DNA from 2 places in the Streptomyces sp. NPDC002734 genome. Region 2 is predicted to be linked to the other one. Evidence: predicted binding sites of a transcription regulator. Region 2 holds the regulator's gene; the other holds the start of a gene.

Region 1 (4,208 bases), on a different contig from region 2:
GTCATCGTGCGGTGGGGAGCCAGAGCCCGACACCCTGGACGCAGCACAGCTCTGCCACACGCCGAGGCCCGGCGTCCCGCGGGGAGCGGGAGGCCGGGCCTCGGTGGGAGAGCGGGGTGGCTCAGTGGGAGTGGCCGTGGCTGTGGCCGTGACCCGCCGGGGCCTCCTCCTCTTCCTTCTTCTCGACGACCAGGGTCTCGGTCGTGAGGAGGAGGGAGGCGATGGAGGCGGCGTTCTCCAGGGCGGAGCGGGTGACCTTGACCGGGTCGATGACGCCGGACTTCACCAGGTCGCCGTACTCGCCGGTGGCGGCGTTGTAGCCCTGGCCCTTGTCCATCTCCTGGACCTTGGAGACGATCACGTAGCCCTCGAGGCCCGCGTTCTCGGCGATCCAGCGCAGCGGCTCGACGACCGCGCGGCGGACGACGGAGACACCGGTGGCCTCGTCGCCGGACTTGTCGAGGTTGCCCTCGAGGACCTTGGCGGCGTGGACCAGCGCGGAGCCACCACCGGAGACGATGCCCTCCTCGACCGCGGCGCGGGTCGCGGAGATGGCGTCCTCCAGACGGTGCTTCTTCTCCTTCAGCTCCACCTCGGTGGCGGCGCCGACCTTGATCACGCACACGCCGCCGGCCAGCTTGGCGAGGCGCTCCTGGAGCTTCTCGCGGTCCCAGTCGGAGTCCGTGGACTCGATCTCGGCCTTGATCTGGGCGACGCGGCCCTGGACGTCCTCGGAGGAGCCGGCGCCGTCGACGACGGTGGTGTCGTCCTTGGTGACGGTCACGCGGCGCGCGGAACCGAGCACCTCGAGGCCGACCTGGTCGAGCTTGAGGCCGACCTCCTCGGCGATGACCTGGGCGCCCGTGAGGACGGCCATGTCCTGGAGCATCGCCTTGCGGCGGTCGCCGAAGCCCGGGGCCTTGACCGCGACGGCGTTGAACGTGCCGCGGATCTTGTTGACGACCAGGGTCGACAGGGCCTCGCCCTCGACGTCCTCGGCGATGATCAGCAGCGGACGCGAGGCGTTCGACTGGATGATCTTCTCGAGCAGCGGCAGGAGGTCCTGGATGGAGGAGATCTTGCCCTGGTTGATGAGGATGTACGGGTCCTCGAGGACGGCCTCCATGCGCTCCTGGTCCGTCACGAAGTACGGGGACAGGTAGCCCTTGTCGAAGGCCATGCCCTCGGTGAAGTCCAGCTCCAGACCGAAGGTGTTGGACTCCTCGACGGTGATGACACCGTCCTTGCCGACCTTGTCCATCGCCTCGGCGATGAGCTCGCCGACCTGCTTGTCCTGGGCGGACAGCGCGGCGACGGCGGCGATGTCGGACTTCTCCTCGATCGGGCGGGCGGTCGCGAGGAGGTCCTCGGACACGGCCTTCACCGCGGCGTCGATGCCCTTCTTCAGGGCGGCCGGGGAGGCGCCGGCGGCGACGTTGCGCAGACCCTCGCGGACCAGGGCCTGGGCGAGCACGGTCGCGGTGGTCGTGCCGTCACCGGCGATGTCGTTGGTCTTGGTCGCGACCTCCTTCACCAGCTGGGCGCCGAGGTTCTCGTACGGGTCCTCGATCTCCACCTCGCGGGCGATGGTGACGCCGTCGTTGGTGATGGTCGGGGCGCCGAACTTCTTGTCGATGACGACGTTGCGGCCCTTCGGACCGATCGTCACCTTGACCGTGTCGGCCAGCTTGTTGACGCCGCGCTCGAGGGCGCGACGGGCGTCCTCGTCGAACTTCAGGATCTTCGCCATGGGAGCGGTTCAGCCCTCTCGGGAGAATGCGGTGTATCGCCGTCTGTCGGAGCAATACGAAGTCTTGAAAAAGCGAACTGCGCCCCGGCGCCCGGCTTATGGCGCGGGAGTCCGGGGCGCAGCTCGATGCTTCTTGGAGAAGCGGGCTTCGGCGGAAGCGAGCATCTGTCGAGCAGGCTTCGGCGAAGCGGGGTGAACTACTTCTCGATGACCGCGAGGACGTCGCGGGACGAGAGGACGAGGTACTCCTCGCCGTTGTACTTCACCTCGGTGCCGCCGTACTTGCTGTAGAGCACGATGTCGCCGACCTTGACGTCGAGCGGCAGGCGCTCGCCGTTCTCGAAGCGACCCGGGCCCACGGCCAGGATGACGCCCTCCTGGGGCTTCTCCTTGGCGGTGTCCGGAATGACCAGGCCAGAGGCCGTGGTCTGCTCGGCGTCGAGCGGCTGGACCACGATGCGGTCCTCGAGCGGCTTGATGGCAACCTTGGAGCTGGCGGTCGTCACGATCCGACCTCCCCCTTCGGAGATCTCACGGGGTTAACTGTCTGAGGTGGCGACCAGGTCGATCCGTCGTCGCGGGTGCCGGACCTGCCCGTCGCTGTGTTGGCACTCACCAGGGGCGAGTGCCAAGGCTGAGACTATGACCGGGGTTAGCACTCGGTCAAGCGGAGTGCCAATTTCTCGGCGGGTTGCGTGAAGTCCCGCGCCCGTCGCGCTCTCACCCGGCGGCTCGCGAGGCCCCTCCGGCCCCGGGGTGGGGACCGCTCGGCGGCCCCGGGCAGGGACAATGGGGCGGTGAGTGAGACCGCTGATCCGTCGGCCGCGTTCGCGGCGCTGTTGACCACCGAGGGCCGTGCCCTGCTGGACGAGGTGCGGGACGTGACGCCCGGCGAGGAGCTGGCCGTGGCCACCCGGCTGCGGCGGGACCACTCCCCCGGACTGGTGTCGTCCGCCCTGTCCCAGGCCCGGCTGCGCAACCGCGCCGCCGCGAAGTTCGGCGCGGACGACGCGCGGCGGATGTTCTTCACCCCGCACGGCGTCGAGCAGTCCACCCGCGCCTCGGTCGCCGCGCACCGGGCCGCACGGTTCGCCGGGCTCGGCGTGCGGTCCGTCGCCGACCTGTGCTGCGGGATCGGCGGCGACGCGATCGCGCTGGCACGGGCCGGCGTCCGCGTCCTGGCCGTCGACCGCGACCCGCTGACCGCCGCCGTCGCCCGGGCCAACGCGGAGGCGCTGGGCCTGGCCGACCTGATCGAGGTGCGGGAGGCCGACGTCACCGAGATCGACACCGCCCCGTACGACGCCGTCTTCGTGGACCCGGCGCGCCGCGGCGGCCGGGGCCGGATCTTCGACCCGGAGGCCTACTCCCCGCCGCTGTCCTGGGCGGTCGGGGCCGCCCGCGGCGCCTCGCGGGCCGCCGCGCTGAAGGTGGCCCCCGGCATCCCGCACGAGGCGGTGCCCGAGGACGCCGAGGCGGAGTGGATCTCGGACGGCGGTGACGTCAAGGAGGCGGTCCTCTGGTTCGGCGAGGCGGCCCGTCCGGGCGCGGTGTGCGCCACGCTGCTGCCCGGTCCGCGCCGGCTGCTCGGCCGGGGGCTGCCCGACCCGGAGGTCCGGCCGGTCGGCCGGTACCTGTACGAGCCGGACGGTGCGGTGATCCGCGCGCACCTGGTCGCCGAGGTCGCCGAGGAGGTCGGCGGCGGGCTGATCGACGAGACCATCGCCTTCGTCACCGCCGACGAGCCGCGGCCCACCGCGTACGCCACCGGGTACGAGATCACCGACACGCTGCCCTTCAACGTCAAGAAGCTGAAGGCGCTGCTGCGGGAACGGCAGGTCGGCACGCTCACCGTGAAGAAGCGGGGGTCGGCGGTCGAGCCGGAGGAACTGCGCCGCAAGGCGCTTCCCAAGCCGCAGGGGCGGAACGCGGTGACGGTCTTCCTGACCCGCGTCGCGGGCGCTCCGACGATGCTCCTGGGGCACCCGCTTCCGCGCTGAGACCTGTCGCCGGGTGGCACGCGCCCCGGCGGGGTCATGCGGGCACCGCGACGGGCCCGGTCCCAGGGCCCGGTGACCGGGCCCTGAGGGAACGTCACTGCACCGGCACATCCCGGCGGGGCGACGACTGGACCGGGGGCGAGGCCGGCGTCGAGGCCGGCGTCGGTGCAGACGTCGGTGTCGGTGTCGGGTCCGGGAACGGCTCCGCGCCCGGGAGCAGCGAGGCCCACAAGGCGCCCGCCTCCGGCTCGTCCGGGACCAGCCGGTTGCGGTCGCTGGGGGCGGGGACCACCGGGAGGGTCACCGTGCGGACAGCCTCCGGGGTGAGGTCGCGCAACGTGCGGGCGAAGGCGGCCAGTTCGGCCAGCGAGTCCAGCCCGGTGTCCGCGGTGAGCCCGGAGGTCGCCGCGTCCGCCACCTGGTACAGCCGCACCGGGTCGGTCAGCAGGTCCGCCTCG
Region 2 (4,208 bases):
GCGGTGCTTGCCGTGCCGGTCCTCCAGGGTGACCGTGCCGGCCTCGCAGCCCACCACGGCCCCGCAGAACCCGGTGGCGGGGTCCTCCACGACCAGACCGGGCTCCGCGGGAACCTCGGGTACCGGCTTGGGCTTCTTCCACGACGGCGTGAGGTCGGGGGAGTACTGGCGCATTCGGCTGACGATAGGAGAAACGGCGGGGCTCGCCCAGGCGACACGCCCTCCCGCCGCCTCCCACCGGCTCACCAGGCCGTGCCGAACCTCCGGGACAGCTCCTCCCGCTGCCGCCGCACGAAGGCGGCGTCCACCACCGCCCCGTGCCCGGGCACGTAGAGCGCGTCCTCGCCGCCCAGCTCCAGCAGCCGGGTGAGGGCCGCCGCCCAGCGGGAGGGCACCGCGTCCTGTCCGGCCTGCGGTTCGCCGGACTCCTCGACCAGGTCGCCGCAGAACACCACCGGGCGCGGCCCCGGCACCAGGACCGCCAGGTCGTGCGCGGTGTGGCCCGGCCCCATGGCGGTCAGCACCGGGCGGACGCCGCCGCCCAGCTCCAGCACGTGGTCGTGGTGCACCTCGTGCCGCGGCACGGTCAGCGACTCCAGCGCCGTGTCCGCCGCCTCCGTGGTCAGGCCGTTCGCCACCGCGTCGGCCCGCAGGGCGTCCCGTCCCTCGGCGGAGGCCAGCAGCGCGCCGCAGCCGACCGCGGCGTGCACCTCCGCCCCGGCGAACACCCCGGCGCCGAACACGTGGTCGAAGTGAGGATGGGTGAGGGCCACATGCGTGACGCGCCGCCCCGCCCCCAGGGACTCCTCCGCCTCCTGGCGGATCCGTGTGCCCTCCGCCACACTCGAGCCCGCGTCCACCAGCAACGCCCCGTCGGGCCCGGCCACCAGGCCCACCGTGCAGTCCCAGACGGGCAGCCGCAGCCGCCCCACACCGGGGGCCAGCGCCTCCCAGCCGAGACTTTCCCCTCCACCAAGGGCTTCCCAGGTCACGCTCATGGGGCGACGCTATCGGGACCGCACGGCGACCGCCCTTGCCCGCGCCGTACCCTCCGGCCGTACACTGACTGGTAATGACTGGCACTCGCGGAAGCAGAGTGCCAGTCGACGCAAGGGGCAGAAGCGGTGAGGCCGAGCCGACATCCGGAGGTGTGCGCGATGCTGAGTGAACGCAGGCTGCAGGTGTTGCGCGCCATCGTCCAGGACTACGTCGGGACCGAGGAGCCGGTGGGCTCCAAGGCCCTCACCGAGCGGCACAGCCTCGGTGTGTCCCCCGCGACGGTGCGCAACGACATGTCCGCGCTGGAGGAGGAGGGCTACATCGCCCAGCCCCACACCAGCGCGGGGCGGATCCCCACCGACAAGGGCTACCGGCTCTTCGTCGACCGACTGGCCGACGTGAAGCCGATGACCCAGCCCGAGCGGCGCGCCATCCAGAACTTCCTGGACGGCGCCGTCGACCTCGACGACGTGGTGGCCCGCACGGTGCGGCTGCTGGCGCAGCTGACCCGGCAGGTCGCGGTCGTCCAGTATCCGTCGCTCACGCGTTCGGCGGTGCGGCACGTGGAGCTGCTGGCGCTCGCGCCGGCCCGGGTGATGCTGGTGCTGATCACCGACACCGGCCGGGTCGAGCAGCGCCTGATCGACTGCCCCGCCCCGATCGGCGAGAACACCCTCGCCGACCTCCGCGCCCGGCTCAACAGCCGGGTCACCGGGCGCCGGTTCACCGACGTCCCGCTGCTGGTGCAGGACCTGCCGGAGGCCTTCGAGCAGGAGGACCGCGGGACGGTCGCCTCGGTGCTCTCCACCCTGCTGGAGACGCTCGTCGAGCGGACCGAGGAGCGGCTGATGATCGGCGGCACCGCCAACCTGACCCGCTTCACACATGATTTTCCCCTCACCATCCAGCCCGTCCTGGAGGCGCTCGAGGAGCAGGTCGTGCTCCTCAAGCTCCTTGGGGAGGCTCAGGATTCGGCCATGACCGTCCGTATCGGTCATGAGAACGAGTACGAGGGACTCAACTCCACGTCCGTCGTGTCGGTGGGCTACGGTTCGGGCGGCGAGGCAGTCGCCAAGCTCGGCGTGGTCGGACCGACCCGCATGGATTACCCGGGAACGATGGGAGCAGTACGCGCAGTGGCACGGTACGTCGGACAGATCCTGGCGGAGTCGTAAGTGGCCACGGACTACTACGCCGTACTCGGCGTGCGCCGCGACGCGTCCCAGGACGAGATCAAGAAGGCGTTCCGGAGGCTCGCCCGCGAGCTGCACCCGGACGTCAATCCCGATCCGAAGACGCAGGAGCGGTTCAAGGAGATCAACGCCGCCTACGAGGTGCTCTCGGACCCGCAGAAGAAGCAGGTCTACGACCTCGGCGGCGACCCGCTCTCCCAGGCCGGCGGCGCCGGCGCGGGTGCGGGCGGCTTCGGGGCCGGCGGCTTCGGCAACTTCTCCGACATCATGGACGCCTTCTTCGGCACGGCCTCGCAGCGCGGACCGCGCTCGCGGACCCGCCGTGGTCAGGACGCCATGATCCGGCTGGACGTCGAGCTGACCGAGGCGGCCTTCGGGACCACCAAGGAACTCCAGGTCGACACGGCCGTGGTCTGCAAGACCTGTCACGGCGAGGGCGCCGCCCCCGGCACCTCCGCGCAGACCTGTGACATGTGCCGCGGCCGCGGCGAGGTGTCCCAGGTGACGCGGTCCTTCCTCGGCCAGGTCATGACCTCGCGGCCCTGCCCCCAGTGCCAGGGCTTCGGCACGGTCGTGCCCAACCCGTGCCCCGAGTGCGCGGGCGACGGCCGGGTGCGCTCGCGCCGGACGCTGACCGTGAAGATCCCCGCCGGCGTGGACAACGGCACCCGGATCCAGCTGGCCGGCGAGGGCGAGGTCGGCCCGGGCGGAGGCCCGGCCGGCGACCTGTACGTCGAGATCCACGAGCTGCCGCACGAGACGTTCCAGCGGCGCGGGGACGACCTGCACTGCACGGTGACGATCCCGATGACGGCGGCGGCGCTCGGCACCAAGGTGCCGCTGGAGACGCTCGACGGCCTCGAGGAGGTCGACATCCGTCCCGGCACGCAGTCCGGGCAGTCGATCCCGCTGCACGGGCGCGGCGTCACCCACCTGCGCGGCGGCGGGCGCGGCGACCTCATCGTGCACGTCGAGGTGCTGACGCCGACGAAGCTGGACCCGGAGCAGGAGCGGGTGCTGCGCGAACTGGCCAAGCTGCGCGGGGAGGAGCGGCCCACCGGGCAGTTCCAGCCCGGTCAGCAGGGGCTGTTCTCCCGGCTGAAGGACGCGTTCAACGGGCGCTGAGGCGCCCCCCGGGGGTCGTCGCGGACCGGTGCGGTCCGCGACGGCTCCCGTTCATGTCTTCGCCCACGCACTGCCCCGACCACCGCGCCTGGAGGCGTAGTTGACCGCCCCCGTCTTCGTCGTCGACGAGCTCTCCCCGCACGGGTCCACGCATCTCCTGGAGGGCCCGGAGGGCCGGCACGCCGTGTCGGTCAAGCGGCTCCAGCCGGGCGAGGCGGTGGTGCTCACCGACGGCCGCGGCCACTGGGCCGAGGGCGTCGTCGAGGCCGCCGAGGGCAAGGACCGGCTGGTCGTCGGCGGCCTCGCGGAGGTCCGTGAGGAGCCCGCGCCGAGCCCGCGGATCACGGTGGTGCAGGCGCTGCCCAAGGGCGACCGGGGCGAGCTGGCGGTGGAGACCATGACCGAGACCGGGGTGGACGCGATCGTCCCCTGGTCCGCGGCACGCTGCATCACGCAGTGGAAGGGCGAGCGGGGGGCCAAGGCGCTGGCCAAGTGGCGGGCCACCGCGCGGGAGGCGGGCAAGCAGTCGCGGCGGACGCGGTTCCCCGAGGTCGCGGAGCTCGCGAGCGGCAAGCAGGTCGCGGCGCTGCTCGCCCGGGCGGACTTCGCGGCGGTCCTGCACGAGGACCGGGACTTCCCCAGTGAGGCGCTGGCCACGTGCGAGCTGCCGGCGTCGGGGGAGATCGTGCTGGTCGTGGGGCCCGAGGGCGGGGTCTCGCCGCAGGAGCTGGAGCTGTTCGCCGAGGCGGGGGCGGGGGCGTACCGGCTGGGCCGGTCCGTGCTGCGGACCTCCACGGCGGGGACCGCGGCCGTCGCGTTGCTGCTCGGCCGCACGGGGCGCTGGTCCTAGCGGGACCCCTGCCGCGGGGGTCCGGCCCCCGCGGTGCTCCG

Evidence for each region. Region 2 encodes HrcA, which represses chaperone genes, less so after heat shock. Its sites were predicted from a motif close to TTNGCACTCNGNNNNNCNGAGTGCNAA; they were not measured.
Region 1: groES (co-chaperone GroES) is a predicted target of HrcA. The motif match lies at 2,403-2,429, and genes of this name have one in related genera.

What each region holds. Positions count from the first base shown of each region.
Region 1 covers NZ_JBEOVU010000001.1:126,293-130,500, forward strand. Annotated here, with positions in the region: gene groL (chaperonin GroEL) at 122-1,750, opposite strand; gene groES (co-chaperone GroES) at 1,948-2,256, opposite strand; gene ABT026_RS00525 (class I SAM-dependent methyltransferase) at 2,548-3,750, shown strand; gene ABT026_RS00530 (LCP family protein) at 3,845-4,208, opposite strand, start outside.
Region 2 covers NZ_JBEOVU010000013.1:59,432-63,639, forward strand. Annotated here, with positions in the region: gene ABT026_RS14010 (DUF3097 domain-containing protein) at 1-174, opposite strand, end outside; gene ABT026_RS14015 (MBL fold metallo-hydrolase) at 243-998, opposite strand; gene hrcA (heat-inducible transcriptional repressor HrcA) at 1,158-2,174, shown strand; gene dnaJ (molecular chaperone DnaJ) at 2,175-3,317, shown strand; gene ABT026_RS14030 (16S rRNA (uracil(1498)-N(3))-methyltransferase) at 3,418-4,167, shown strand.